4 regions of the Devosia sp. P1_H9 genome follow, and region 1 is predicted to be linked to each of the others. Evidence: predicted binding sites of a transcription regulator. Region 1 holds the regulator's gene; each other region holds the start of a gene.
The links. The regulator PhoB, encoded in region 1, activates phosphate uptake and scavenging genes when phosphate is short. The targets are predictions, from matches to a motif close to TGTCATNNANCTGTCAT.
Positions count from the first base shown of each region.

Region 1 (7,074 bases):
AAGAAACTTTGGCTTGAGGGGCTGAGCGCCAGTCAGATCGCCGGGGTATTGGGCGAAGGCGTCACCCGCAACGCGGTGATCGGCAAGGTGCATCGCCTTAAGCTCTCGGGGCGCGCCAAGCCGGCGACGTCGACCCCGCGGGTGCGCACTGCGCCGCGGCCGGCTGCGCGCCGTGTTTCGTCGCCTGCCAGCACCTCGCGTTCGAGCGGGCTTGGCACGGTGATGAAGACCCGCAACTCGATGAATGTCGGCGGCGGTGGTGGCGGTGCGATCCAGGGCGCCACGGCGCTGAAGATGGACGAGGAGTTCGCGGTCGAGATGGAGATGGCGCCGCAGGCGGCCGAGCTCTTCATCCCGGTGGAGCAGCGGCTGACGCTGCTGCAGCTGAGCGAGCACACCTGCAAGTGGCCGATCGGCGACCCGCTGACGCCTGATTTCTACTTTTGCGGCCAGCACTCGAACGAGGGCAAGCCCTACTGCGAGTTCCACTCGCGCCGGGCCTACCACCAGATCGACAAGAAGAAGCGCTGAGCGGTTCATAGTTTTCACCAAAGGCCGGGAGTGATCCCGGCCTTTGCTTTCGGAGGGGAGGATGGCTGTTATTTCTCTGCTCGTCTTCGATTCGAGCAAACTACCAAGCTTCGAGGTGGTGCGAGCGAAGGCCAAGGCTCAGGGCGGAACGCTTGAGCTGTACGAAGCAGTCGATCTAGCACGGCACCAAGGGTACCTGCCGGTTAGGCTCTCGGGAAGAACCACTGGCTTTGAGTACTATTTTGACGCGGTTCCTGAGGGTGCACTTCCGCCTGAAGCAACGGAGTTCGGCTCACACCACATAGTCACTCGCACTTTCGGCGACATGGAGGAAGGGCGTGCGGCCATCGCATTTCTGCAGGTTGTCGCACCGCTGGCCGGCGCGGCGTATGTTTACCCGGACGATGGCATCGTCGTCGCGCCGGAACAGGTTGAGGACTACCTCGCTGCTCAAGTCGAAGAGTTCAGTCGTGTGTTGGGTGGCGTCAAGGGTCGACCTCGATGACCACGACGACCTACCTGGCGCTGCTGCGCGGCATCAATGTCGGTGGCAAGAACAAGGTGCCTATGGTGGGGCTGAAGAAGCTGCTCGAAGACATCGGGCTCGAGGGCGTCTCGACTTACATCGCCAGTGGCAACGCCATTTTCCGCTCCAACCTCGCGGCCAAGACGATTGCGCGGAAGATCGAGGAGGGGCTGACCTCGACGTTCAAGCTCGATGATGAGCTGGTCAAAGTGCTGGTGCTCAGCCACGACCAGCTTAAAGCGGTGCTCGACAAGCGGCCCAAGGGGTTCGGCGGCGAGCCGGACAAGTACCACAGCGATGCGATCTTCCTGATGGACATCGACCGGGACGAGGCGTTTGCCGTGTTCAAGCCGCGTGACGGGGTCGACAAGGTCTGGCCTGGCGAGGGCATGATCTACTCGCAGCGGCTCAGCGCGGAACGCACCAAGAGCCGGCTCGGTCGCATCGTCGCCTCGCCGCTCTACAAGTCGATGACCATCCGCAGCTGGCAGACGACACAGAAGCTGCTCGAACTGCTGGAAGCGGTAAAGGACTAGCGCAGGGCTGCGAATGCTCTCGCCAATACGTCGTGAACGTCTCCCCGCATGCCATCTGCAGTGACGATGCGGATACGCTGGACGGTGTGGCCGTTGTAGAGGCTGACCATGAAGTCCTCGACGCTGAGCTTGCCGTAGTCGGCGAGTGGGACTTCGACGGCTTCGGTGACGAGTTCGGCGCGCCCGGCAACGAGGTCAAAGACCAGCGCCAGCGCCGGATGAGCGCTGGCGAGGCCGGTCCGGAACTCCAGCACATCGCCCGCCGGTTCGGCGCGGTCAGCGAACAGACGGTCGGCGTAGGCATCGACCAGGAGGGCCGCCAGCATCGCCTTCTTGCGCGACAGCATGGCCCGCCGCGCGTCGGCGATCGCCTCCTCGAGATAGGCGAGGTGGCGCGGGAGGTCAGCCGAGGTGCTTATGGAAGAACTCCAGTGAGCGGACCGAGGCCTTGGTGCAGGAGGCCTCGTCGAACTTCTCGGGGCGGTCGCTGTTACAGAAGCCGTGATCGCCGTTGTAGACGTAGATGTCGACCTCCGGGTGGCGGGCCTTCAGTTGCTCGACCTGCTCGAGCGGGATGCCCTGATCCTTGTCGCCGTAGTGCATTTCGAGCGGCACGTTCGGGGTGAGCTCGATGTAGTTCGGCACGCCGCCGCCATAGTAGCCGGAGGCGGCGCTGAGGCCCGCGACCTTGCTGGCGGCGATCCAGCTGACGCGGCCGCCAAAGCAGTAGCCGGTGATACCGACCTTGCCACCCTCGGAAGCCGCGGCGATGGCGGCCTCCACATCGGTCATGGCGGTATCCATCGAGAACTTCTTCATCAGCTCACCGACCAACGGGAAATGGTCCGCGCCGTAGTTCTCGCTTTCGAAGCCGTACTCGGCGCGGTCGAACATCGCCGGGGCGATGGTCAGGTAGCCATGGCGGGCCCAGCGGTCGGCGACGCTGCGGACCCAGTTGCTGAGGCCCCAGACTTCCTGGATGAGCACCACGCCGCCGCGCGGCTTGCCTTCCGGCTCGGCACGGTAGGCGTTGAGGACGAAGCCGTCGGAAGCGGTGAGTTTGATGCGTTCGCCCATGGGGAAACTCCGGTCAGAATGGCTTGGGAAGGGAGGATGGATCGCTAGGTCAGGATCGGCGTTGCGGGGCCAGGTGCGGCCGGGTGCAGCAGGCCCTCGGCCTTGAGCTCGGACCATAGCGCATCGGGGATCGGCTTGCGGTAGCCGGCGAGGTTGTCGTTGAACTCGGCGACGTTGGAGAAGCCGGGGATGATGGCGGTGATCGCGTCGTGACCGAGCGGGAAGTTGAGCGCGGCGCGGATGAGGGTGGTGCCGTGCTTGCTGCATAGCTCCTGGATGCGGCGGGTTTTCTCGATCATTTCGGGGCTGGCCTGGGCGTAGTCGAACTGTGCGCCGGGGATCGGGCCGGTGGCGAGGATGCCGCTGTTGAGCGGGGCGCCATCGACGATGGCGACGCCTTCATGCAGGACACGCGGCAGCAGGGTGTCGATCACCTGCTGGTCCAGCAAGGTGTAGCGGTTGGCGAGGAGGAAGATGTCGAAGTGGGCGTGGTTCATCAGTTCGTCGATGATCTGCCACTCGTTGACACCTGCCCCGATGGCCTTCACGGCGCCCGAGGACCGCAGTTCCTCGAGGGCGCGAATGCCGCCGCCTTCGAGGGCCTGGCGCATGGTCTCGGCATGGCGCTCGCGCTGGCTGAAGGCACCGATGTCGTGGAGGAACAGGATGTCGATGCTCTCGAGTCCGAGCCGCTGCAGCGAGTTGTCGTAGCTCTTCATCACCCCGTCATAGGTGAAATCGAACACCGGGCGGAACGGCATGGCACGGGGATCGCCGTGGCGGTCCATGGCGAAGGCGCGGTCCGGCACCAGGAGGCGCCCGACCTTGGTCGAGAGCGTGTAGCTGTCGCGGGGCTTATCGCGGAGAAAATCGCCGATGCGACGTTCCGACAGGCCGGCGCCGTAGAACGGCGCGGTGTCGAAGTAGCGAATGCCGGCTTCCCAGGCGGCCTGCAGCACTTCACGCGCCCCGGCATCGGTCGGGGCGCGCTTGAGGTCGCCGAGCGGCGCGCCGCCGAAGCCGATGCGGCTGATGTCGAGGCCGGTCTCGCCGACGGGACGGACGGGGATCAACGAGCTGCCCACAGGAGCCCCCGGTGCAGGATGGTCTTGATCTCGGGCTTGTCGAGTTCGGCCGGCTTGTGGCCGAGCGCCGTGTAGAAGACGCGGCCGTGGCCGTAGGCGGACTTGTAGACCACCGGCATCTTGGCGCCCTTTTTCCAGAAGGCGTGCTCGCCGGAGAAGGTGGTGGTGGCTAGGACCTCAACGGTGGGATCGACGTGCATGTAGTACTGCTCGGAGGTGTGCTCGAAGCTGTGGATGCCGGCCATGATCGGATCGTCGGTGACCCTCGGGTCGACCCGGTAGGTGATGATGTCGCCGGGGTGGGTTGCGAAGGTGCAGCCGCCGAGGAAGCGCATCCGCGCGTTGCCGGGAAAGCTGGTGGCGAGGGCGTGGTGGAAACCGGCGAGGCCGGTGCCGGCTTCGATGGCGGCGCAGAAGCGGATGGAGTTCTCGCGGTCGAGTTCACCGCCGGTGATCTGCGGCACGATCAGGTCGTAGGAGCCGACATTATCGCCGCCGAGCGCGGTGTAGTCGTCCGTCACGGTAACGCCAAATCCCTCGCCTTCGAGGATCTCACGCACGACGTGCGCGCCCTTCTCGGGCTCGTGCAATTCGAGCCCGCCCCATACGACCAATGCTGTCTTCATTATCCTCGTCCTTGCCGAGAACCGGCGGGAGACCTGAACAAAGGCAGCGGGTTAAGGCAAGTGACAATTGGGATGAAAGGGAGGCTGGGCCGGGATGTTTTGGCTCACGTGCTGGTGCCGAGGCACCTCAGGATGGGCCCCGGCCTTCGCCGCGGTGACACCGTGGATGGGGTGACATCACGACGAGCGAACAGGTCCGACAGCCCCAGGGGCTTCGGAGTTTCAAAGAGCCGTTCCCGGGAGGGAACGAAGCGGGACCGACGAGGCGTTTGCCCCGTAGCGGTAGTCCGCGAATGAAAGAGGCTCACGCCTCGCCGGCCGGCCGGGGTTTTGGGCCTATGCCACCAGGGCCGGGGCGCATCCCCTGCCGCATCGCGAGAACGATGGGAAACTCGGTCGGCGGCCGGAGTGCCAGCACCGCCTTCGTTGCTCCCGCCCGGCTCATGCGTGCCAGGCTTCGTCCCCTGGGCTGCTCCGCATCGAGCGACCCTCGCGTGCTAGCGGCTTGACCGGCGAACCGGTCCTTGCCGTGATGGTTTCCGCCTGAACTGCAGCGACCCGCAGCCCACCCGGTCTCCACCGCACCAACCACTCGTCATGATCTCGCTTCGGTGCAGCGGATGGGTGGGAGAATCGCACGGTGGCGGAGCGGGGGGATAGATCGGCGCAAGATTCTCGCAACGCCTTGCCCGGCCTCACGATTGTGGCTCCGATCACCCCCTCCCATCCTCCCCCGTCAGAGGGGGAGGTGCCGCATCGCGTTTGGGGCACCATCGAGCCCCCCACCGTCGTGGCTTGTACGCCCCTCCACCATGCTTTGCATGGTCCCGCTCTCCCGCCACGCGGGGGAGGATCAGGGAGAGATCTCAGCTTACGGCGGCGAAGCGTTCGTCGAAGGCGTAGCCGGCGCCGCGGACGGTGCGGATGGGGTCGGCGTCGCGGTGGCGGTTGATGGCTTTGCGGAGGCGGCCGACGTGGACGTCGACGGTACGTTCGTCGACATAGACGTCGTTGCCCCAGACGCCGTCGAGCAATTGCTCGCGGGAATAGACCCGGCCGGGGTGGCGCATCAGGTATTCGAGCAGGCGGTACTCGGTGGGGCCGAGGTGCACTTCACGGCCACCGCGGCGGACGCGGTGGCTGGTGCGGTCGAGCTCGAGGTCGCCGGCCTTCAGCACGGCGGTGACCAGCTGCGGGCTGGAGCGGCGGAGCAGCGCGTTGATGCGGGCGAGGAGCTCGGGGATCGAGAAGGGTTTTACGACGTAATCGTCGGCGCCGGTGGCGAGGCCGCGGACGCGTTCTTCTTCCTCGCCGCGCGCGGTGATCATGATGATCGGGGTGCGCGCCGTTTCCTCGCGGGAACGCCAGCGGCGGCAGAGTTCGATGCCGCTGAGGCCCGGCAGCATCCAGTCGAGCAGGATCAGGTCGGGGACGCCGTCACGGATGCGCTCCACCGCCTCGTCGCCCGAGGCGGCCGTGGCGACCCGGAAGCCTTCGGCCTCGAGGTTGTAGCGCAGCAGGACGGCCAGATCGGCTTCGTCCTCGACGATCAGGATGGTAGCGGACATCGGATCACCCTAGCGCTGCTGGCGCTGCTGTTCCTCGGCGCCGAGATGGCGACCGGTTTCGAGGTAGTACGCGGCTTCGGCGATGTTGGTGGCGTGGTCGCCGACGCGTTCGAGGCTCTTGGTGCAGAACAGCAGATGCGTGCACTGCGTGATGTTGCGCGGGTCTTCCATCATGTAGGTGAGGAGTTCGCGGAACAGCGAGTTGTACATCGCGTCGACCTCGTCGTCGCGATTGCACACTTCGACGGCCGCGGCAGAGTCGCGGCTAAGATAGGCATCGATGGCGCTCTTCAGCTGGCGGGCGACCAGCTCTTTCATGTGCTTGACGCCGTTGTAGAATTTCGGCGCGAGGCCGAGTGCTTCGATCTGCATGGCGCGCTTGGCCAACTGCTTGGCCATATCGCCAGTGCGCTCGAGATCGTTGGCGACCTGGATAGCGGTGACGACCATGCGGAGGTCGGCGGCCATCGGCTGGCGACGGGCGATGATCGAGACGGCAGCGTCGTTGATGTTCTGCTGCATCTCGTCGATCTTCTTGTCGAACAGGCGCACGTCCTGGGCCTGCTTGTGGTCGAGCTTCAGCAGCGCGACGGCGGCCTCGGTGATGGCCTGCTCGACCATGCCGCCCATCTCGGAAATGGACTTGTTGAGGTTGGTGAGTTCATCCTCGTAGGAGGAGACGATGTGCTCGTTGAGCGATGCCATTCTCTCGAATTCCTCTGCGATCAGCCGATACGGCCGGTGATGTAGTCCTGCGTCTGCTTGTTGCGCGGATTGGTGAAGATGTCCTCGGTCTTGCCTTCCTCGATAAGCTTACCGAGGTGGAAGAACGCGGTCTTCTGGCTGACGCGGGCGGCCTGCTGCATGGAGTGGGTGACGATGACGATGGTGAAGTTCTCACGCAGTTCGTCAATGAGCTCTTCAATGACCGCGGTGGCGATCGGATCGAGGGCCGAGCAGGGCTCATCCATCAGCAGCACTTCAGGCTTGGTGGCGATGGCGCGGGCAATGCAGAGGCGCTGCTGCTGGCCACCGGAAAGGCCGGTGCCCGGCTCCTGCAGGCGATCCTTTACTTCGTTCCAGAGGCCGGCGCGGCGGAGCGACGAGTGCACGATCTCGTCGAGG
Region 1 covers NZ_JBFUCQ010000009.1:8,088-15,161, forward strand. The annotation lists gene AC1DYL_RS17230 (GcrA family cell cycle regulator) at 1-531, shown strand, start outside; gene AC1DYL_RS17235 (hypothetical protein) at 593-1,036, shown strand; gene AC1DYL_RS17240 (DUF1697 domain-containing protein) at 1,033-1,593, shown strand; gene AC1DYL_RS17245 (hypothetical protein) at 1,590-1,940, opposite strand; gene AC1DYL_RS17250 (dienelactone hydrolase family protein) at 1,996-2,670, opposite strand; gene AC1DYL_RS17255 (aldo/keto reductase) at 2,715-3,755, opposite strand; gene AC1DYL_RS17260 (ThuA domain-containing protein) at 3,740-4,381, opposite strand; gene phoB (phosphate regulon transcriptional regulator PhoB) at 5,248-5,949, opposite strand; gene phoU (phosphate signaling complex protein PhoU) at 5,959-6,654, opposite strand; gene pstB (phosphate ABC transporter ATP-binding protein PstB) at 6,675-7,074, opposite strand, start outside.

Region 2 (7,074 bases), on a different contig from region 1:
TGGATGGGCTCGTCGAAGACGTCGGGGGCGATCTCGGTGAAATCGAGTTCGTCGCCGGGGTGCATGCGTTTGATGTCGATGGGCATCGGCTGGACTCCTTGCTGGGAGGCGTCACCGATTGGGGATCGGATCAGACGTGCCGACGGGCACCGCGCCGTGGGTGCCGCGCTCTGAACGCGGCTAGACGATCCTAGACGGGGTTTAGCGGCTCGCCAAGATGTCAGGCGGTGAGCGCGTCGCGCTCTTTCTTGGTCAGCCGCTCGGTCTCACTCTTCAGTTGCCCGCAGGCGGCGAAGATGTCGCGGCCCCGCGGGGTGCGGACGGGGCTGGCGTAGCCGGCATTGTTGACGATGTCGGCGAAGCGCTCGATGCGCGAGGACGACGAGCAGTCGTAGTTGGTGCCGGGCCAGGGGTTGAACGGGATCAGGTTGATCTTGGCCGGGATGCCGGCAAGGAGGCGCACCAGCTCACGGGCGTCGGCGTCGGAATCGTTGATGTCCTTGAGCATCACGTACTCGAAGGTGATGCGGCGGGCGTTCGACAGGCCGGGATAGTCGCGGCAGGCCTGGATCAGCTCTTTCAGCGGATACTTCTTGTTGATCGGCACCAGCATGTCGCGCAACTCGTCGCGCACTGCATGGAGCGAAATGGCCAGCATGACGCCGATCTCGCGGCCGGTGGGCTCGATGAACGGCACGACCCCGGAAGTGGAGAGGGTGATGCGGCGCTTCGACAGCGAGATACCGGCCTCGTCCGAAGCGATCAGCAGGGCCTGCTTGACGTTGTCGTAATTGTAGAGTGGCTCGCCCATGCCCATCATCACCACATTGGTGATGGCGCGGCTGTCGCCTTCGGAGCCGCCCGAACCGCGCGGCGCCGGCACGAGGCCGCCGTCATCGGGGCGGACGCCGCCGGGGAAATCGCCGAGGCGCTCGCGCGCCATCAGGATCTGGCCGAGGATCTCGCCGGCGGTGAGATTGCGCACCAGCTTCTGCGTGCCGGTGTGGCAGAACGAACAGGTGAGGGTGCAGCCGACCTGCGAGGAGACGCAGAGCGTGCCGCGGTCTTCCTCGGGGATGTAGACGGTCTCGACTTCGACAGGCGGCAGCAGAGGATTCTTGGGATCGCGGAAGCGGAACAGCCACTTGCGTGTGCCGTCGATCGAGACCTGCTCGGTGACGATCTCGGGGCGATCGAGCAGGAACGTGTCGGCGAGCTTCTGGCGGAAGCCCTTCTGGATGTTGGTCATCCGGTCGAAGTCGGTGACGCCGTTGTGGTAGATCCAGTTCCACAGCTGGGAGGCACGCATCTTGGCCTCGCGCTCGTCGAGGCCGATGCCCATCAGCGTCTCGCGCAGCTCGGGCTTCATCAGGCCGACGAGCGACGTCCGCCCGGATTTCGGGCGGTCGACGTGGGCATGATGGTCAAGGTCGAGGGCGATGGACATGTGCGGGCGGCGGCTTCCGAGCGTTTCAGGGCGCGGCACATAACATAGTAGCACGGATCGCGCAAAACACGGCGGTGGGAGGCTGGCTTGCACCGAGTGGGTGGTGGCCCCCTCCACCAGCTTCGCTGGTCCCCCCCGCCACGCGGGGGAGGATCAAGGGATTAGCCGGTGCAGTCTTCGATGGCGCGGCTGGCGGAGGTGGCGCCGCTCAGCGAGAAGGTTTCGGTGATCCGGATGCCCTTGTCGCTGGTGCCTTCGATGACGACCGAGGAGCCGGCGCGGAGCGCACCAGCGAGGTTCTCGTTCTCGCTCGGGTTCTGCAGCCAGGCGGCGTCTTTTTCGGTGAACAGCTCGAAGCTCTGGCCGCTGACCGTGGCAGTGGCCGTGGTGTCCGGGGCGAACATGAAGCCGGCAACGAGGTTGAGCTCGTTGCTGACGCTCTCCGAGGGGCGATTGGTAAGGTAGAGCCAGGCCTCGGTGAAATCGTCGGGGCTGGGCGTGACTTCAGTGGGCCGCGACAGTGCGAAGCAGACCGGGCCGGTCGACTCGGTGGCGGTGTAAGCGGTCCAGTCGCGATACTCGCCGAGCAGCTTCACCGACTGCGCCATGGCTGAGCCGGCCAGCAAGGGCACGGTCAGCGTGGCGAGGGCAGCGAGAGCGCGGAGTTTCATGAGCAGGGCCTCAACAGTTCGGCGGTTGGTAGCAGGCAAAGCCTGATGGGTTCAATCGCCGAACGTTCCAGAAGGGCGCGGGGTTTCACGCCGCTCAGCTGCAGGCCTTGTTGATTTCACCCAGGGCGGCGGTGACGCCTGACAGGCTGTAGCTGTCGGACATCTTGTTGCCCTTCTGCGAGGTGCCGTTGACGGTGAGCTTAGTGCCCGCCTTCAGCGCTTCGACGAAGGTCGCTTCGTCCGCCTCGACGGCGAGCCAGGCGGCTTCGCCTTCGGTGACCATGGGGAAGGTCTTGCCGTCGACCGTCGCAGTGACGGTGGCATTGGTGGGGTGGAACGGGTAGCCGACCTGGGTCTGCACTTCGTTCTTGGTGCCCAGGCCCTTGCGGTTGATCACCAGGAAATGGATCGGGCTGCGCCGCACCGGGCTGCCGTTCACTTCCTTGGGGGTCCAGTCATCGGGCGAGGCCGAGATGTAGCACATGGCGCCATTGGCATCGGTACCGGTCCAGGCGGTCCACGCCTTGAAGGTCCCCAGTTGCTTGATTTCCTGCGCTGAGGCCGGCACGGCCGCCAGTGCGAGGCAGAGGCTTCCGGCAACGAGACCTGCCAGCGCCAAACGAGATGATGTCATCGCCCGAACATCCTTGTCCGAAGTTGCGCAACCAGCACCTGGGCATCCTGCCATGGCATGGTTACCAAGGTCTCAAACCGGTCGCGCATTTTGAGTAAGTCGCGACATTAGCGGCAATCTTGTCGGCAATTTGACAGGGCAAATCGCCGAAAATCCTGTTTGGGCCCGCATGGTGAAAGAAGCGTTAACGCTCACGCCGCCAGCGGGTAGCTCTGCTCCACCAGATAGGGCCCGCCGCCGACCGAGTCACGGCTCGAGAACAGGACGAAGCGACCGACCTTGAACTCGAGCGGGGTGAAGCGGCCGGAAAAGGCGATGAAGCTCGCGACTTCCTCGGCGGAGACGCCGCGGAGCCGGGCCAAAGCCACGTGCGGCACGAATTTCCGGCCTTCCGGCGCGAGGCCGCAGCGTTGCAGCACCCGCTCCTGCGCCGCCTGCAAGCGTAAGAGAGCGGCATTGGCGGAGCAGCCGGCGAACAGGGCGCGGGGGGTGTTGCCACCGAACGAACCCAGGTGATCGAGCTTGACCGTGAAGGCCTCGCTGTCGGCCAGGCGGTCGAGCATGTCGGTGACTTCGCTCGCCACATGGTGATCGACGTCGCCGATGAAGCGCAAGGTAATGTGATAGTTCTCGGTGTCGATCCAGCGGGCGCCGAACAGGCCTCCGCGCTTGAGCGAGAGGGCGAGGCCCACCTCTGGAGGGACCTCGATTCCGGTAAAGAGCCTGGGCAATCGACCCTCCCTTTGCCGCTGTGAGCCACGTGATTCGCGCTCATCTACACAAGAAACGTAGCGACGGAGGATGGCTCCCGCAAGACACGCAGCACAGCGTGGTAAAGCGGCTGCGCCGTGAGGCGAAAAGGCTCGGATAAACCGTTGAAGAATTGCGACATTACGGAACGTTAAGGTGGGATCCCGAAGTCTTGTATTCGCCAGGGCGTGCCCTCATATTGTGTGATCGACGGCAGTGGCTCGGAGGAGCGCCCCGTCACGTCGCCAGGAAAAGGAATTTCGTCATGGCTGAATTCGACCGTCCGACTATCGCCGCTCAGCGGGCCGGAACCGCCGCGGCCATCGATGAGGGCCTGCGCAGCTACATGCTGAAGGTCTACAACTACATGGGCATCGGTCTGGTGGTGACCGGCCTTGTTGCCTATTTCGGCAACTCCTTCGCCACTACCACCGACCCGAGCCAGGCTGTGGCGCAGCTGACCAATGGCACGATGCTCACCTCGTGGGGCGCACTGCTCTATACGTCGCCGCTGATGTGGGTGATCGCCTTCGCGCCGCTGGCCTTCGTGCTGGTGCTGAGCTTCGGCATCAACAAGCTGTCCGGCGCGACCGCGCAGCTGCTGTTCTGGGTGTTCGCGGCCGTGATGGGCCTGAGCCTCTCGTCGATCTTCATGGTCTATACCGACGCCTCGATCGCCAAGGTGTTCTTCATCTCGGCGGCAACGTTCGGCGCGATGAGCCTCTACGGCTACACCACCAAGCGTGACCTCACGAGCATCGGCAACTTCCTGATCATGGGCCTGATCGGCCTGATCATCGCCTCGATCGTGAATATCTTCCTTGCTTCGAGCATGCTCGACTTCGCCATCTCGGCGATCGGCGTACTGATCTTCGTGGGCCTGACCGCCTACGACACGCAGAAGATCAAGGAAGGCTACAACGAGGGTTATGGCGCCGAGGTGCTGCACAAGACCGCCGTCATGGGCGCTCTCAGCCTCTACCTCGACTTCATCAACCTGTTCCTGATGCTGCTGCGCCTGTTCGGCAACCGGGAATAATCCCAGCAATCAGCAAGTCTGATTGGAAGTTTGAAGGGCCGCGATCTACTAGAGATCGCGGCCCTTTCGTTTGCAGCGAGCTCTCAATGTCCGACGTCGTCTTCCGCCCGTTCGCCTGGTCAGACATCCCGGCGATCACGGCCATCTACCGGCCCTATGTCGAGGAGACGGTGATCACGTTCGAGACGGAGCCGCCGGGCGAGACCGAGATGGCGGAGCGCTTCGGCAAGCTGAAGGCGCTGGGCCATCCGCTGATCATCGCCGAACGGGACGGCAGGGTGCTCGGATATGCCTATGCCTCGTTCTACCGGCCGCGCGCCGCGTACCGGTTCACCTGCGAGGACTCGATCTACCTAGCGCAGGATGCGGTGGGGCAGGGGATCGGCGGACGGCTGCTCGACGAGCTGATGGCGCAGAGCCGGGCGGCGGGGTTCAAGCAGATGATCGCGGTGATTACCGCTGAGCGGGCGAACTCGGTGCGGCTGCACGAGAAGGCCGGGTTCCGCCATGTCGGGCGCTACGATGCAGTGGGCTACAAGTTCGCCCGCTGGCTGGATATCGTCCACATGCAGAAGGCCCTCTAGAGAGGCTTTTCCATTGGGTAGCACACCATGCCGCGATCGGCCTCGCAGGGGCCGGCTTCGTGCCAGCCTGACGCGAGGTAGAAGCGCCGGGCTGTGCCGGTGCTGGTGAGCTTGCCGCGGGTAGCGCCAGCCTGGCGGATGCGGTCCTCCATGTCGGCCAGGAGGGCCTTGCTGACGCCGGCAAAACGGTGGCCCGGGGCGACGTAGTTGAGCGCAATCTCGTCTGTGCCGTTGAGGCAGCCGACGGCTGCGACCTCGCCGTCATGCTCGGCGACCAGCAACTGGGCGTTCGGGTTGTCGAACATCCGCAGCACCATTTCGGGCGTCTTGTTGCGCAGCCAGCCGGCGAGGATTTCGGGGTCGTTGCGGTGATCGGTGGTGCAGAGGTCGCGGATCGAGGCGGTGAGCACGGCGCTCATGGCCGCTGCATCCGCCGGCTCGGCCGGGCGGACGGTGATCATTTGACGAGGGCGAGTTCCAGGACGCGCAGCACCGTCGACAGGTCGTGGCCGCGCTTCAGGATGCGGCCGTCCTGGCTCAGCACCATGTACTGGCCCTGCTTGAGACGGAGCTTTGGGTTCTTCTCGACCACGTAGAGCGGGCGCTCGGAGGCGCGCTTGTAGATCGAGAACAAGGCGCGGTCGCGCAGGAAGTCGATCGCATAGTCACGCCACTCGCCGTCGACGACCTTGCGGCCATAGAGGTTAAGGATGGTCTGGAGTTCTTTGCGCTCGAAGCTAACCGCCGGAACGAAGCGGTTGTGGTTGGCCGGTTGGGGCTCTGCAGGACCAGGGCTCGCGGCTGCCGCGAAATCGATGAGAAGCCCTGATCCAAGCTGCTCGGGTTCGTCCACCATTCCTCGCCTCGTCACCTCAATGTCATGATCGCGTCATTCGCAACGCTTGGCAAGCCGGTCGGGATGCATCGGCGTTACGCCGTGGTGACGACGTAAGCACCTGCCGCAGTGGTTAACGTAGAATCCCCAATTCGGTCACAATCCCTCCCACTTGGCGCCAGATTGGCCCGGCACCTTATCCATATTGCCTCCAGTGGCCGGCAAGCGGGCTGACCGAGCCCCCAAACCACGATGCTCGTTTGCCGGCCGCCTCTTACATGCACAGTCATTCTCCTCCCGCCTGCGCAAGCTGGCGGGAGTTTTGTTATGGCGGCGAGGCGCCCCGCCCCGGCCCGGGACTAGCTGAAGGCTGACGGGAGGTCGGTGGGGGTCAGCGGGTGAAGCTGGCGGCGCCGAGGATGGGGCCGGGGAGGCCGTCGCGGTCTTCCTGGATGAGGATGACGGCGCCGTTGGAGCGGCCGGTCAACGCTTCGGCGAGCGGCAGCGTCAGCTCGGCGCCGGTCTCGTGGTTCCACATGCCCAGCACCTGGCGGCCGGTGACGATCTGCGAATAGGCGACGTGTTTGCCTTCGTTCTCGCCACGCTCGATGGCGACATCGGCGCGATCGAGGAAGGTGACGAGCCAGATCATGGCGTCGCCATGCGCCGCGTTGGCCGGCACTGAGACCTGCAGCATATCGTCGGCGGCGGCGACGAGCTTGACGTCGAGCGGCAGGGTGGCGCCACCAAGCGCGGTGTTGACCGCGTCACGCTTCGAGCCGACGAGGCCGCCCTTGCCGTTGATTACCAGCTGCGGGGTGAAGATGCGCGAGGAGCCCCAGCTCTCGGCATAGTCGCGCTGGTGCTGCGAGTTCTCCTTGGCGCCGAACGTGTCTTCCCAGCCGATATAGTCCCAGTAGTCGACGTGGTAGGCGAGGGCGACGACATCGGGGCGTTTCGACATCTCGTCGAGCATGGCGTCGGCCTTCGGGCAGGACGAGCAGCCCTGCGAGGTGAACAGCTCGAGCACGGCCTTGGGCGCAAGCTTGATCTCGCCGGCGAGGGCTGGAGCGATCAGGGCAAGCGAAAAGGAGGCGCCGCAAAGTAACTGTCT
Region 2 covers NZ_JBFUCQ010000004.1:389,322-396,395, reverse strand. The annotation lists gene AC1DYL_RS10420 (GNAT family N-acetyltransferase) at 1-131, opposite strand, end outside; gene rlmN (dual-specificity RNA methyltransferase RlmN) at 221-1,447, opposite strand; gene AC1DYL_RS10410 (invasion associated locus B family protein) at 1,609-2,118, opposite strand; gene AC1DYL_RS10405 (invasion associated locus B family protein) at 2,213-2,752, opposite strand; gene thpR (RNA 2',3'-cyclic phosphodiesterase) at 2,944-3,483, opposite strand; gene AC1DYL_RS10395 (Bax inhibitor-1/YccA family protein) at 3,768-4,541, shown strand; gene AC1DYL_RS10390 (N-acetyltransferase family protein) at 4,628-5,125, shown strand; gene AC1DYL_RS10385 (GNAT family N-acetyltransferase) at 5,122-5,544, opposite strand; gene AC1DYL_RS10380 (DUF2794 domain-containing protein) at 5,583-5,981, opposite strand; gene AC1DYL_RS10375 (DUF1223 domain-containing protein) at 6,352-7,074, opposite strand, start outside.
Region 2: AC1DYL_RS10380 (DUF2794 domain-containing protein) is a predicted target of PhoB. The motif match lies at 6,002-6,018, and genes of this name have one in related genera.

Region 3 (7,074 bases), on a different contig from region 1:
TGACGGCCGGCCCGAGCCGCTCGGGAATCGCTGCGATCTCGTCGCCGATCAGGTTTTCCATCACCACATCGGCCATGCGGGCGGGGTCGCCCAGCGGCCAGTTGAGGACCGCACGGATGTGCTGCTCGAACTGGTCAGTGATGGCCACCGCCTCGGTCCAGTGGCCGGAATTGTGCACACGCGGGGCGATCTCGTTGACCAGCAGCTTGCCGCCCGGCAGCACGAAGAACTCGACGCCGAGCACGCCAACGTAGTCGAGGGCCGCCGCGATGGTCTTGGCAATTTCGCCGGCCTTATTCGCGGTCTTGCCAGTGATGTCGGCCGGCACCGTACTGGTCTTGAGGATGTGGTCGCGGTGGACATTCTCGGCGGGGTCGAAGGCGGCGACCTCGCCCAGCGCGTTGCGCGCCACGACCACCGAGATTTCCTTTTCGAACTCGATGAAGGCCTCGAGCACCAGCGGCTTGGGCGACAGCAGTTCCCAGGCGAGAGCCGCGTCCTCCATGTTGCGGACGATGCGCTGGCCCTTGCCGTCGTAACCGAGGCGGGTGGTCTTCAGCACCGCCGGGGCGCCGATCTCTTCAAGCTCGGCCTCGAGCCGGTCGAGGTCGGTGATGGCGGCAAACGGCGCTACCGGGATGCGGTTGATGGTGAGGAAGGCCTTTTCCGCCAGCCGGTCCTGCGACACCGCCAGCGCATTGGCGCCCGGCCGGAGCGGCTTCAGGTTGGCGAGGAATGCGGCGGTCTTCGCCGGTACGTTCTCGAACTCGTAGGTGACGACGTCGACGCTCGCGGCAAAGGCGGCGAGGGCGTCCTCGTCGTCATAGGTAGCGACGGTCTTCAGCGGCGTCACGTCGAAGGCCGGGCTCTCGGGATCCGGGCAGTAGATGTGGGTCTTCATGCCCAAGCGGGCGGCGGCGAGGGCCAGCATGCGGCCGAGTTGGCCGCCGCCAAGGATACCGATGGTGCTGCCCTGCGGCAGCGGACGGGCGTCAGACATCGTCGGATGGGAACTCGGGGATGGAAGCGGTCTGGTCGGCGCGGAAATCATCGAGCGCCGAGGCGATCTCGGGGTCGGACAAGGCAAGGATGGCGGCGGCCAGCAGTGCAGCGTTGATGGCGCCCGCGCGCCCGATGGCGAGTGTGCCGACCGGAATGCCCGGCGGCATCTGGACGATCGACAGCAGGCTGTCCTCGCCACCCAGCGCTGCGGTCTGGGCGGGTACACCTAGCACAGGCAGGGGGGTCAGCGCGGCGACCATGCCGGGCAAGTGGGCAGCGCCGCCGGCCGAGGCGATGATCACCTGGAAGCCTTCGGCCTTGGCGCCCTTGGCGAATTCGTACATCCGGTCGGGCGTGCGGTGCGCCGAGATGATGCGCGCTTCGTAGTCGATCTTCAGCGCGTCTAGCGTCTCGGCGGCATGGCGCAGGTTGGGCCAGTCGGACTGGCTGCCCATGATGATGGCGACGGGTGGCGAGGTCGGCACTTTGGTCCCCCGGAAGGCGCGGCACTCAAGTTGTCACCCATAGGTGGCAGCGCCGCGGAGCGCAAGCGGTCAGGCAGCGGTCGGCGGCCGATCAAGCGCGCAGGCCAGCACGTCGAGAGAGTTGCGATCGGCGAGTTCGATACTGCCCTCGGGCAGGCCAAGAATGCGATCGATGACGGTGCCCAGATACTCCATCTTGGCCAGCAGGCGCTGCGCCAGGCGCTCGAAATGCAGCCGGTCGCGGGTTTGATACAGCTCGACGATCAGTTGGCGGTTGGAGGTCATCAAATGCATGATGGTCTCGGCTGCGCCTTCCGGATCGGGCGTATCGAAGGTCTGCTCGGCGACGCCTTCGACGATGATGCGGGTGAGAATCGGCTGCACCACTTCGGTCACGGCGCGCTGCGTGCGCTCGAACAGCTGCAGGTTCTCGGCCCGGAACATCGGCTCGAACGTGGCGCGCAACTCGGCGGCCGTCTCCGTCTTGTGGCGACGCATGGTGCCAAGGAACCCGGTGAGCTTGGAGAAGGCATCAAGCGTGGGGTCGGAGAGTTCCTGCTCGGTCAGCGCCGCGGTCTGTCGCGCATAGCGGCAGGCGAGGGCCTCGACCAGGTCCTCTTTCGATTCGAAGTGGTGGTAGAACGCCCCCTTCGACACGCCGACGGCAACGATGATCTGGTTGACCGACGTCGCGTCGTAGCCGTTGCCGGCAAACAGGCGCTGGGCGGCATCAAGGATTTCGTCGCGCCGGGCCGGTGCGGATTTCACGATACGAGGAAACGGCATTCCGCCCTCCCAAGGACAGTCGCGCGCTAGGACCGACCGCTGGTCGGTCCAGCTTCCTAGCACGGCCATTTGCGATTGTGGAGCGCGACGTCAGGACGCAGAGCGGCTCAGGCGATGATGTCGGGGAGCAGGATGTTCTCGAGCTGCACGATGCGATCCTTCAGCGTCAGCTTCCGCTTTTTCATGCGCTGGATCAGCATCTGGTCGGAATAACCGGAGGCGGAGAGGGTGTGGATCGCGGCGTCGAGATCGGCATGTTCCTGGCGTTTTGCAGCCAGTTCCAGACCGAGCGCAGCTTCTTGTTCCTTGGTAAGCGGCAGCATCGCAGCGGTTGACGGAGTCCCTCAGCGAGGCGGAATGGCCTGCATCAAAGGGTTAGCCGATCGGTCGGGGATTTGCACCTGATTTTGCACCGCCGGATGGGTGTTGCACGGTTGCACGTCGACAGCGCGTGAAATTTTTGTGACGATCAGGGCGTCGAAGAAAGCTGGAGAGGAGTTGTCATGACGACTGAAGGCCACGTCGAATCGCTCGAGCGGCGTCACCGGGAACTAGACCGGAAGATCGAGGATGAAATGAGCCACCCCAGCCACGATGACTTGTACGTCGCGGCACTGAAGCGGAAGAAACTGGAGATCAAGGACGAGCTGACACGGATGCTCAGCGAAGCCTGAGGAAACGATAGAATCCCATGCAGTTGTGAGGGCCACGGCAAGCGCCGCGGCCTTTTTTCGTGCCCGGCGGTTGGCGCGAGTAGACCCTGGTCGGGCAGCCGCCAGCTACCTGAAGTCGTTGATTTCGAACCAGTAGCCGTTGGGGTCCTGGAGGAATACGGCGCGCATGCCGTCGGGGCGGGTGTTGACCGCGCCCGGGGTGCCCTGCATGTCGGAGAACGGGGCGCCCAGCGCGCGCAGATGCGCCAGGACGGCCTCGAAGTTAGGGGCGGAAAGCGCGAAGTGCGTGCGCTTTTCCACGTGCGTTCTGCTGACGTCGCCCGCCTGGATGTGGAAACGCTGGCTGTTGCCGAACTCGAACCAGCGGATGTGAGTGCCGCCCATCGGATCGGGCACTTCGCGGACCTGCAGCACCTCGGTGAGGAACTTAGCCGTCTCGTCGAGATCACGAACCAGCAGCGCGATATGATCGAGGCGATAGTCGATGCTCATCTGGTTGCTCTTGCCCCCTCAGGCAGCCGTGGCGCCGACGAAGAACACGCCCACGGCCCCATCATAGATCAGTTTCAGCGACAGCAGGAACACCAGCCAGTAGGTCAGTTGGTAAAAACGCTTCACCGAGATGCGGCGCACCAGCCAGACGCCGATCATCACGCCGACCACGGCCAGCGGAGCAAGGATGGCGGCGCGCTCGAGATTGGCGACGTTGAGCTGGCCGAGGAAGAAATACGGGACCAGTTTAGCCGTATTGACGATGGCGAAGAAGAAGGCGGTGGTGCCCGAATAGATCACCGGCGTCAGGCGCTGCGGCAGCACGTAGATCTGGAACGGCGGCCCACCGGTATGGCTGATGAAGCTGGTGAAGCCGGCAAAGCCGCCCCAGAACGCGCCCCAGGGTTTTGACGGCGGCAGGCCCTCGAGTTTCTTCCTGATCGGCAGCAGCGCATCGAGGATGAACAGCAGGGTGATGATGCCGATGAACAGCAGCACCATGGCGTCGCTGACGAAGCTCCACAGCGCCCAGCCGACCAGCGTGCCGACCATGGCGCCAGGCAGCATGATCCTGAGGATGCGCCAGTCAGCATCCTTGCGGTAGGTCCAGATGGCAATGGCGTCCATCACCAGCAGCAGCGGCAGCAGCATGCCGGCGGCATCGCGCGCCGGCATCACCAGCGACATCATCGGCACCGCGACCATGCCGAGGCTTCCCAGCAGACCCGATTTGCTCAAGGCAACAATGAAGACCGCGAGGACCGCGACGGTCCAGAAGTAGAGTTCGGGCATGGGGAAAGGGGAACCGGAGGGAAAAACGCGGCGCTAGTCGGACGCTCGCGGCGCCGGCTTGTCAATATCGCCTTCAGCAGCATCGCCGGGGGCAGCCGACTGCTCCCGATCCGCCTTCATCACCGCATCCAGCATCTCGGTGGAGCGGCGCACGAAGCCGATATAGGCGGCTTGGTCGTGGCGCACGGCGTAACTCTCGTGCAGCATGCGGGTGTCGTGCTTTTCGAAGGCATTGGCGACGCGGCTGGCTTCGTCTTCTTCCTGGCCTAGCGCGACCAGCGCTTGCTCACCGAGCTTGATCGCGGCCCGGAAGGTCTCGCGCTCGATGACGTGGACGCCGAGCGCCATCAGGTCGTGGGCGTGGGAGCGGTCGACAGCGCGCGCCGCAATGATGACGTCGGGGAAGTTGCGGCGGATCAGTTCGGCGATCCCGAGGATGCGATCGCCGCCGGCGACCGCAATGACAATCATCTTGGCCTGGTCGGCGCCCGCAGCGCGCAGGATCTCGATGCGGCCGCCGTCGCCGTAGAACACCTTCACGCCGAAGCGCTTCACCAGCTCGATCTGCGCCGGATCGTCATCGATCAGCGTCATCTCGAAGCCCTGGGCGCGCAGCAGCCGGGTGACGATCTGACCGAAGCGGCCATAGCCGAGGACGATGACCTTGTCGTGTGGGTCGTCGACAGTGGGTCCGGGCGGCAGGTCGTCTTCGTCGGCCGGGGCATTGAGGCGCGGCGCCCACAGCCGGTCGTAAAGGAAGATCAGGAACGGCGTCACCGCCATCGACAGCGCCACGACTACGGTCAGCAGTTCGACTTCCGGCCCCGACAGGTTACCGGCAGTGCGGGCGAACTGCAGGACGACGAAAGCAAACTCGCCGGCCTGGCTGAGGAGGATGGCGAGCAGCAGGCGCTCAGCTATGTGCATCTTGAAAAAGGTGGCGAGGACGAACAACACCAGCATCTTCAGCCCGATCAGCGCCACGACCAGCGCCAGCACCACCAGGGGGTCTTCGATCACCACGTTGAAGGCGATCGACATGCCTACCGTGATGAAGAACAGCCCGAGCAACAGCCCCTTGAACGGCTGCAAATTGCTCTCAAGCTCGTGGCGGTATTCGCTGTCGGCCAGCAGCACGCCGCCGAGGAAGGCGCCAAGCGCAGGCGACAGCCCCAGGCTCTCGGTGACCAGGGCGGCGCCGATCACCAGTGCCAGCGCAAAAGCGGTGAAAGCCTCCGGCACCCGGGTGCGGGCGAGCCACCTCATCAGCGGCCGGATCACGAAGCGCGACCCGAACAGCGCGGCGATAAAGGCTCCGATCACGACCAGCGCCAGCCACCAGTCGATCGGGTTGTCGACCGCCTGCAGCACATCCTCGCCGATCGCCTCGATCGGCGAGCCACCCATCGAGGTGAGCAGCGGGATGAGGGCCAGGACGGGGATCACCGCCACATCCTGCACGAGCAGAATGGCAAGCGAGGCGCGGCCCGTATCGGTCTTGGTGATGTTACGCTGGTCGACCGACTGCATGGCGATGGCGGTGGAGCTCATTGCAAGCGCCAGGCCAACCACTACCGCGTCGGCCCAGGCGAAGCCGATCAGCCGCGCCAGCGCTGCAATGACAGCGCTGGTCGCCGCCATCTGAGTGAGCCCCAGGCCGAACACCTTGTGGCGCATGCGCCAGAGTTCGCTGCCATCGACCTCTAGGCCGATGAGGAACAGCATCATGACGATGCCGAACTCGGCGACCTGGTGGATCAGGTCGGTATCGGAAACCAGCGACAGCCCGTAGGGGCCGATCAGGATGCCGGCAGCGAGGTAGCCCAGGATGGTGCCGAGGCCCGCCCACTTGAACAGCGGGACCAGCAGCACTGTCGCTGCCAGGAGGACGAAAATGGCGAGCAGCAGGTTGGTTTCCATATCCGCTGCTCGCGTCCAGTCTTACTCGTCGGTATCGCCCTTCAGCGACTTCAGCTTGGCGAACACCGAATCGGCGTCGATCTCTTCCTCGCGCTCCGGGCGGCGCTCGACGCCGTCCTCGTCTTCGGTGCGATCCATGCCGGCGCGGCCGTGCGCCCCTGCCAGCGCCTCTTCGGCGGTGAGCAGCATGGTGCCTTCCTCGGCGACCTCACCGCTGGCGGCGCCCTTGGAGGCACGGCTCACTTCGAGATCGAGATCGATCTGGCTGGCGAGCCCGAGGGTCACCGGGTCCATCGGGGTGATGTTGGCGTTGTTCCAGTGGGCGCCGTCACGCACGGCGTCGATGGTCGACTTGGTGGTGCCGACCAGCCGCATGATCTGCGCATCCTTCATTTCGGGATGGTTGCGCAGCAGCCACTTGATGGCGTTCGGGCGCTCGTTGCGGCGCGAGATCGGGGTGTAGCGCGGGCCCTTGCGCTTGGGCGCGGCGACGCGGACCTTGGGGTCCGAGATCTTCATGCGATAGTTCGGGTCGGCTTCTGCCTTCTCGATCTCCTCGCGGGTCAGTTGGCCGTTCTGCAGCGGGTTCACACCCATGATGCCGCTGGCCACATCACCATCGGCGACGCCCTGCACTTCAAGCGGATGCAAGCCGCAGAAGGCGGCGATCTGCTCGAACGAGAGCGCGGTGTTGTCGACCAGCCAGACGGCGGTTGCCTTGGGCATCAGAAGGGGCGTGGCCATGATAAATCTCTCCTTGAGGCGCGGCCGGGTTCTTCCGGTCGCCCCGCCTCGTGGTTCGTAATGAGGGGGAATAATTGCTGCCTATATACGCGCGGACTCAGGCCGATTCAATCGGATTGTCGCCATCTGCCGAACTGTTCATCTGAGTTTCGCCCCACGGGGTGACGAGGATCAGCTTG
Region 3 covers NZ_JBFUCQ010000005.1:114,967-122,040, reverse strand. The annotation lists gene AC1DYL_RS11330 (5-(carboxyamino)imidazole ribonucleotide synthase) at 1-1,000, opposite strand, end outside; gene purE (5-(carboxyamino)imidazole ribonucleotide mutase) at 993-1,457, opposite strand; gene AC1DYL_RS11320 (TetR/AcrR family transcriptional regulator) at 1,557-2,273, opposite strand; gene AC1DYL_RS11315 (YdcH family protein) at 2,381-2,596, opposite strand; gene AC1DYL_RS11310 (YdcH family protein) at 2,777-2,947, shown strand; gene AC1DYL_RS11305 (VOC family protein) at 3,053-3,439, opposite strand; gene AC1DYL_RS11300 (sulfite exporter TauE/SafE family protein) at 3,458-4,231, opposite strand; gene AC1DYL_RS11295 (monovalent cation:proton antiporter-2 (CPA2) family protein) at 4,265-6,151, opposite strand; gene AC1DYL_RS11290 (DUF1013 domain-containing protein) at 6,173-6,895, opposite strand; gene AC1DYL_RS11285 (NAD(P)H-quinone oxidoreductase) at 6,993-7,074, opposite strand, start outside.
Region 3: AC1DYL_RS11310 (YdcH family protein) is a predicted target of PhoB. The motif match lies at 2,725-2,741, and genes of this name have one in related genera.

Region 4 (7,074 bases), on a different contig from region 1:
ATTGCTGCGCAATCCGCTGCTTGAGCGCGAGGACGGCGCCGAGCCGGCCGAGGACGCGGCCAATGAGCTGCCGGAACGGCCGGCCGAGCTCAACGCTGCCGAAGACACCGTGGATTTTTCCGAACGCATCCAGTCGGCCGACAGCATCGCCAACGGCTACGACACCGAGGTCGAGAACGTCTTTCCGGACCAGTCCACACCCGACCGCCAGACCGATTCCACCCAGTGGAATGAGCGCAGCGGCTCGGGCGATGGCGAGGCCGCCGATATCGACCAGTTCGTCGCCTCCCGCCCGACGCTGGGCGATCACCTCGCGGCGCAGGCCGGCCTGATCATCTCCGATCCGGCCGAGCGGCTGATCGCGCAGTTCCTGATCGATAGCCTCAGCGAGGCGGGCTACCTCGCGGTCGAGCTCGAAACCGTTGCCGAGCAACTCGGTGCGCCGGTCGAGGCCATCGAGGCCGTCCTGTTCAAGCTGCAAGGGTGCGATCCCGTCGGGGTATTTGCCCGTGACGTGCGCGAGTGCCTGGCGCTGCAGTTGAGGGAAAAGGACCGGCTCGACCCGATGATGCTGCGGCTGCTCGACAATCTCGAGCTGATCGCCCAGCACGATCTCGGCGCCCTCGCCCGCGCCGTAGGCTCCGATCGCGAAGACCTGCTCGACATGCTTGCCGAGCTCCGCCAGCTCGACCCCAAGCCGGGCCGGGCATTCGAGGCCGGGCCGGTGGAATCGGTGGTGCCCGACGTGTTCGTGCGGCCGGGCTCGGGCGGCGAGTGGCAGATCGAGCTCAATCCCGACGTGCTGCCGCGCGTGCTTGTCAACCGTATCTATTATGCCTCGGTGACCAAGAAGACCCGCGACACGGCGGAAAAGAGCTTCCTCACCGATTGCCTCGCCACCGCCAACTGGCTGGCCAAAAGCCTCGACCAGCGGGCGCAGACCATCCTCAAGGTCACCGCCGAGATCGTGAAGCAGCAGGACGGCTTCCTCGTCCACGGCATCACGCACCTGAAGCCGATGACGTTGAAAGCCGTGGCCGACGCCATCGAGATGCACGAGTCGACGGTGAGCCGCGTTACCTCGAACAAATACGTGTCGACGCCGCGCGGGCTGTTCGAAATGAAGTACTTCTTCACCACCGCGCTGGGCTCCTCGACCGGCGAGGGCGACCATTCGGCCGAGGCGGTGCGTCACCGTATCAAGCAGATCATCGAGGCCGAGCAGCCGGCCGATATCCTCTCGGACGACACCATCGCCGAGATGCTGCAGAAAGAGCGTGGGATCGAAGTGGCTCGCCGCACCGTCGCGAAATATCGCGAGGGAATGAACATCCCGAGCTCGGTGATCCGACGTCGGCAGAAGCGCGCTTTGGTGGCGGCGGGACGATAGCGCGCTGCCGAGGCGGCTGTCGACACCTCGCATTTGAACCCAATGTCGATCCGCGCATTGCCCCTCCCGTAGGGGCGGTCTAGACTCCGCCTCCCGGGGTGACCACATCTCATGGTGGCGGCTGCTCCGGCCGGCTGTACCAAAGAGAAAGAGGACCTCCATGACACTGCGCGTCTCAGGAAAAAACATGGATGTCGGCGATGCGCTGCGGATCAAGGCGCAGGGCCATTTCGACACGGTGGTGAAGAAGTATTTCGACGGCAACTACACCGGCCACCTCACCCTCGAACCGGAAGGCTCGGGGTTCAATGCCCAGTGCATGGTGCACCTCGATTCCGGCGCCGTGCTGCAATCGAGTTCATACGGCGGCGATGCGCTTTCGGCCTACCAGGTCATGGCCGACACCATCGAAAAGCGGCTCAGGCGCTATAACCGCAAGCTCAAGGCCCACCGCCGCCATGCCAATGGCGCCGATGAGGAGGCGCCATCCTACGTGCTCGCCGCGCCCAGCGACGAGGATGAGCTGCTGGAGGACTACTCGCCGCCGGTGATCGCCGAGGCGACCTCGAGCCTCAGGCAGATGTCTGTGGGCGAAGCGGTGATGCAGCTTGATCTTACCCAGGCGGAAGTGGTCGTATTCCGGCATGCTGGACATGGTGGCCTAAATGTGGTCTACCGCCGCGCCGACGGCAATATTGGCTGGATCGATCCAGCCCTCAGGCCGAACTAGGGCTCCGGAAAAGCTTGCACTTTCCGCATCCACGATGGGAAATTCTTGATGGAATTGGCTGACATCCTCTCCGAGGAGTCCGTGATTGTTTGCTCTGGGATCAAGACCAAGCTGGACGTGTTGCAAAGGCTTTCCGAGCGCGCCGCCAAGATCACTGGCCAGGACGCCGCGACCATCTTCGAAGCAGTGAACGATCGTGAGCAGCTGGGCTCGACCGGGCTCGGCAACGGCATTGCGATTCCGCACGGCAAGTTCCCCGGGCTTGGCGCGGTGACGGCCGTGTTCGCCCGTCTCGAAGCGCCGGTCGAATTCGAGTCGGTCGACGACCAGCCGGTCGATCTCGTCATGCTCCTGCTCGCCCCCATGGGGGCGGGCGCCGACCACCTGAAGGCCCTGGCGCGCGTTGCCCGGATCCTCCGCACCGATTCCGTGGTGGCCCGCCTGCGCCGCTGCCACGACGCGGGCGAACTGCACGGGATCTTGACCCAGCCCCTGGAAGCGACCCGGGCGGCCTAGCGGCACGGCGATGTTCCCCTCGGTGATCGACTGGCTGCTCGACACCGATCCAGCGATCCGCTGGCAGGCGATGCGCGATCTCCTTGATGCCCCCTCGGCCGCCTGCCAGGCCGAGCGCCGCAGGGTGGAGACGGAGGGCTGGGGCGCGCGGCTTCTCTCGCACCAGGACGCGGACGGCCAGTGGGCGGGTGGCGCGTTCGTTCCCGCCGGCTTCGATTGGGCCGAGTGGCGGGAGCGCGGGCAACCCTTCACCGCGACATGTTTCGCGCTGACCCAGCTCAGGGAGTTCGGCCTCGATCCACGATCCGAGCGCGCACGCCGGACGGTGGAACTGGTGGGCCGCAACGCCCGCTGGGACGAAGGCGGCCAGCCGTTCTGGGAAGGCGAGGTCGAGGAGTGCATCAACGGCCGCACGCTGGCGGACGGCGCATATTTTGGGGTCGACGTATCAGGTATCGTCGAACGGCTGCTGGGCCAGCGCCTCGACGACGGCGGCTGGAACTGCGAGCGGGCTAATGGCTCGCGCCGGTCGTCCTTTGCGACGACCATCAACGTGCTCGAGGGCTTGCTCGAGTACGAACGAGCGACCGGTGGCTCGGCTGAGGTACGCGCGGCGCGCAGGTCGGGCGAAGCATACCTGCTGGAGCGTCACCTGTTCCGGCAGCTCAGCACCTGGGAGCCTGCGGACGAGCAGTTCCTGCGTCTCACCTACCCCAACCGCTGGCGCTACGACATCCTCAGGGCGCTCGATTACTTCCGCTCGGCCGGAATCCTGGACGGCACCCGTCCCGATGCCCGCCTCGCGGAAGCGACCGAGCACTTGCGTAGCCGGCAACTCGCAGACGGCAGCTGGCCGCTCGACTGGAAGCCGGGGGGGCGGGTGTGGTTCGACATGGATGAAGGAGCAGGCCGGCCGTCGGCCTGGATCACGCTCAGGGCGCTGCGCGTGCTCAGGTGGTGGCAGGCCTGACGGCGAGGCCGGATGCTTCGCCGGAGCCCGCCCGCCTGTCACATGAGTTTCACCGACGGCGCATAGCGTCACGTTCGGTTGCGCCGCCGTAAGTGCGCCACCCCTAGCCGTTCAGGAGAATGAGATGTTTGCCAGATTGTCGCTGGCGGCAACGCTTGTTGTCGCCCTAAATTGCGTTGCGCCGGCCCTCGCCGAAGAGCCGGTGGCGATGACCTCGAGCGTGCTCGACAGCTTCGAGATCCCCGAGATCAACCAGGCCATCGGCGTCGATGCCGAGCATTTCTATGCGATCGACAACACCTCGATCGCCAAATACGCCAAGGACACCAAGAAGCTCGTGCTGAGCCGCGACTACGAGGATCTCGGCGCCATCCACTTCGACAGCGCCGTGGTGGTCGACGGCAAGATCTACATCGCCCATTCCAACTACCCGGTCTGGCCGATGACCTCGTCGCTCGAAATCTTCGATGCCGTGACGCTCGATCATCTCGAAAGCCACAGCTTTGGCATCCAGATCGGTTCGTTCACCTGGGTCGACCAGGCGGCTGACGGTACCTGGTGGGGCGGCTTTGCCAATTACAACCGGGTGTTCGACAAGAGCCCGGTCGCCTACGGCAACAAGTACAACACCCAGATCGTGCGTTTCACCCCCGATTGGCAGGTGGCGCAGGCTTACGTGATTCCGGATGTAGTGGTGGAAAAGTTCGACGACATGTCGAACTCGGGCGGCTCGTGGGGCCCGGACGGCAACCTCTATCTCAGCGGCCACGACCCAGCGGAAGCCTATGTGATGCAGGTCCCCAAGATCGGATCGACGCTCAGTTGGATCGGCACCGTGCCGCTGGCGATTGCCGGCCAGGGCATCGCATGGGACCGCTCGCAGCCCGGCGTGCTCTACGGCTTCGTGCGCAAGAGCAAGACGGTCAGCGTCAACAAGGTCGATCTCACGAGCCTTGGGGACTGATTGCCGATCCATTCTGAGGGTGTTTCGGCTCCCGCTCCTTGCCTTCTCCCCTTGCGGGAGAAGGTGGCGCGTGATCGCCGGATGGGCATCGCCTTGCGATGCACGGTGGGAACGAAGCGACGAACGACTGGAATATGGCGGAGAAATACCTCATCCGCCCTTCGGGCACCTTCTCCCACAAAGGGAGAAGGCTATCGTCTCAAACACGTGCGTCTCAGTGCAGCGTCACAATCCCGAAGGAGCGGTCGGCCAGCCACTCTTCCACGGCTTCCTCGCTGTCGCCCACCATCAACGGCGAGCCGTCGGCGGAGACCACGATATGGAAGTCGGACTCTTCGCTGAATTCGCTGTCGGGCAGGATCGGACCCATATCCGCGCCCTTGACGTGCTTGACGTAGACCACTGCATTGCCGCCGAGCGCCATGAACTGGGCTGGGGTCAGGTTCCGCAGGGGGTTATCTAGCTGCTGTTCTCTGTTCTCTTGCATGCGTGTTCCCCTTTCTTAGGCAGAACGTATCTCGATACGGCGGGCGATTTTTTCGGCTCTTGGACGAACAACTGCGATCATCAGCATGCCGTTCCTCAAAATCGCGTCTTTGACCACCATGCCGTCGGCGAGGAGGAAGTTTCGCTGGAACTGCCGCGCGGCAATGCCGCGATGCAGGTACTCCCGGCTGGCGTCGTCCTTCTGGCGGCCTCGTACCAGCAACTGGTTGTCTTCCACCGTCACCTCGAGGTCGGGCTGGCCGAACCCCGCGACGGCAATGGAAATCATAAACGTCTCCGCCCCCTCCGCATCGAGCGAACGCTCGATATTATAAGGCGGGTAGCCATCGGCGGCTTTGCTCATTCGATCGATGCGTTCTTCGAAGGCATCGAAGCCGAGCAAAAACGGCGCCGAAAACATGGAGACGCGCGACATCCGGATCGTCCTTGTTCCAAGCAACGGTGTGGAGCGGCCCTAGTTTCAGTGGCACCGTTCCATGCCCGTGATATGGGTCTCGGGACTTTCTCAATCAAGACCGCGAGCGGCGGGGAGCCTGGGCTTTGACGGACAGTACTGTGGCGGTGGTGATCCCCGCCTACAAGGCCGAAACCCTTATCGAAGAAGCGGTGCGCAGCGTGCTCGCGCAGACCCATGCCGATTGGGAAGCCTGGATCGTCACCGATGACGGCGAGGACTACGAAGAACTGCTCGGCCGCGCCGGCCTCGTCGACAGACGCTTCCATTTCCTCAGTTCCGGCCGCGTCGGCGCCGGTGCCTCACGGGCCCGCAACCTGGCGCTCGACCGCATCCAGACGCCTTACGTGGCTATCCTCGACGCCGACGACCGGATGAAGCCACGCAAGCTCGAACTGGCGGTCGCGGCGCTGGCTGAACAGCCGATCGTCGCATCGGCGCTCGACGTAATGGACCAGAACTACAACCGGCTGCGCCTGGTCGGCGACGGGCCGGACCAGGTGCTGACACCCGGCGCCTACAAGTTCGTCAACTTGTCGATGGATTCGATGATCGTCTGGGACCGCCGCCGCTGCGACGCGCGCTACGATCTCGAGCTCACCAACATGACCGATCTCGAACTATTGATGCAGCTATGGCGCACTGCCGGGAGCGTCCACCACCTCGGCACGCCGCAGCACGACTACATCAAGCTCGCGACCTCGATGAGCAACGGCATCGGCGTCACGGAAAAGATGATCGCCGCGAAAAAGACGCTCCTGTCGCGCCTCGAAACCAACCAATACCGCTTCGCCGCGCCCGGCACAGCGGAAGGGATCATCGCCTTTCTCGGCATCTCGCTGGCGGCAGAGGCGGCATATCCCATGGCCCTGGAAGAGCGGCCGGGCCTGCTGTTCGAGGATCACCTCGAGCCTATGCTACGGGCCTATGAGGCGCAGGTTCGGCGAGACTGACTACTTCAGCGCCGCTTCGACGTCCCTCAGATACGGCACCGCCGGCTGCGCCCCCGGCTTCAGCACAGCAAGGCTCGCCGCCACCGCCGCCCGACGCATCGCGGCCTCGAGGTCCAGTCCGCGGTCCAGCCCAGCGGCGAGGTAACCGCAGAACGTATCCCCTGCCCCGACCGTATCGACCGGGTCGACCTTCATCGCCGGCACCGCAAAACTGCCGGTCGGCGTCGCGGCCCGTGCGCCGTCCGGCCCAAGCGTCACGATCACCGTCTGGTTCTGCGATTTGGCCCAGTCGGTCATCGCCGCATCGAGCTTGTCCATGCCGGCGCCGGTCAGAAGCTCGAACTCGGTTTCGTTGGCGATGACGATCGAGGCCTGCTCGGCCACCGCCTTGGTGGTCTTCAGGAACGGCGCGGTGTTGAGGATCGAGACGACGCCCTGCGCCTTGGCCAGTTCCAGCGCCCGCACGGTCGCCACCTGTGGGATTTCCTGCTGCAGCATCAGCACCGAGCCGATGCCGAGGCCCGCGAGCGCCGCATCGGCATCAGCGGCGCTCATGGTGCCATTGGCGCCGGGGAGGATGGCGATGACGT
Region 4 covers NZ_JBFUCQ010000003.1:386,806-393,879, forward strand. The annotation lists gene rpoN (RNA polymerase factor sigma-54) at 1-1,390, shown strand, start outside; gene AC1DYL_RS07970 (ribosome hibernation promotion factor) at 1,551-2,120, shown strand; gene AC1DYL_RS07975 (PTS sugar transporter subunit IIA) at 2,169-2,636, shown strand; gene AC1DYL_RS07980 (squalene cyclase) at 2,647-3,606, shown strand; gene AC1DYL_RS07985 (cycloisomerase) at 3,731-4,570, shown strand; gene AC1DYL_RS07990 (DUF1150 family protein) at 4,785-5,057, opposite strand; gene AC1DYL_RS07995 (Hsp20 family protein) at 5,073-5,492, opposite strand; gene AC1DYL_RS08000 (glycosyltransferase family 2 protein) at 5,618-6,484, shown strand; gene AC1DYL_RS08005 (ribokinase) at 6,485-7,074, opposite strand, start outside.
Region 4: AC1DYL_RS07985 (cycloisomerase) is a predicted target of PhoB. The motif match lies at 3,643-3,659, and genes of this name have one in related genera.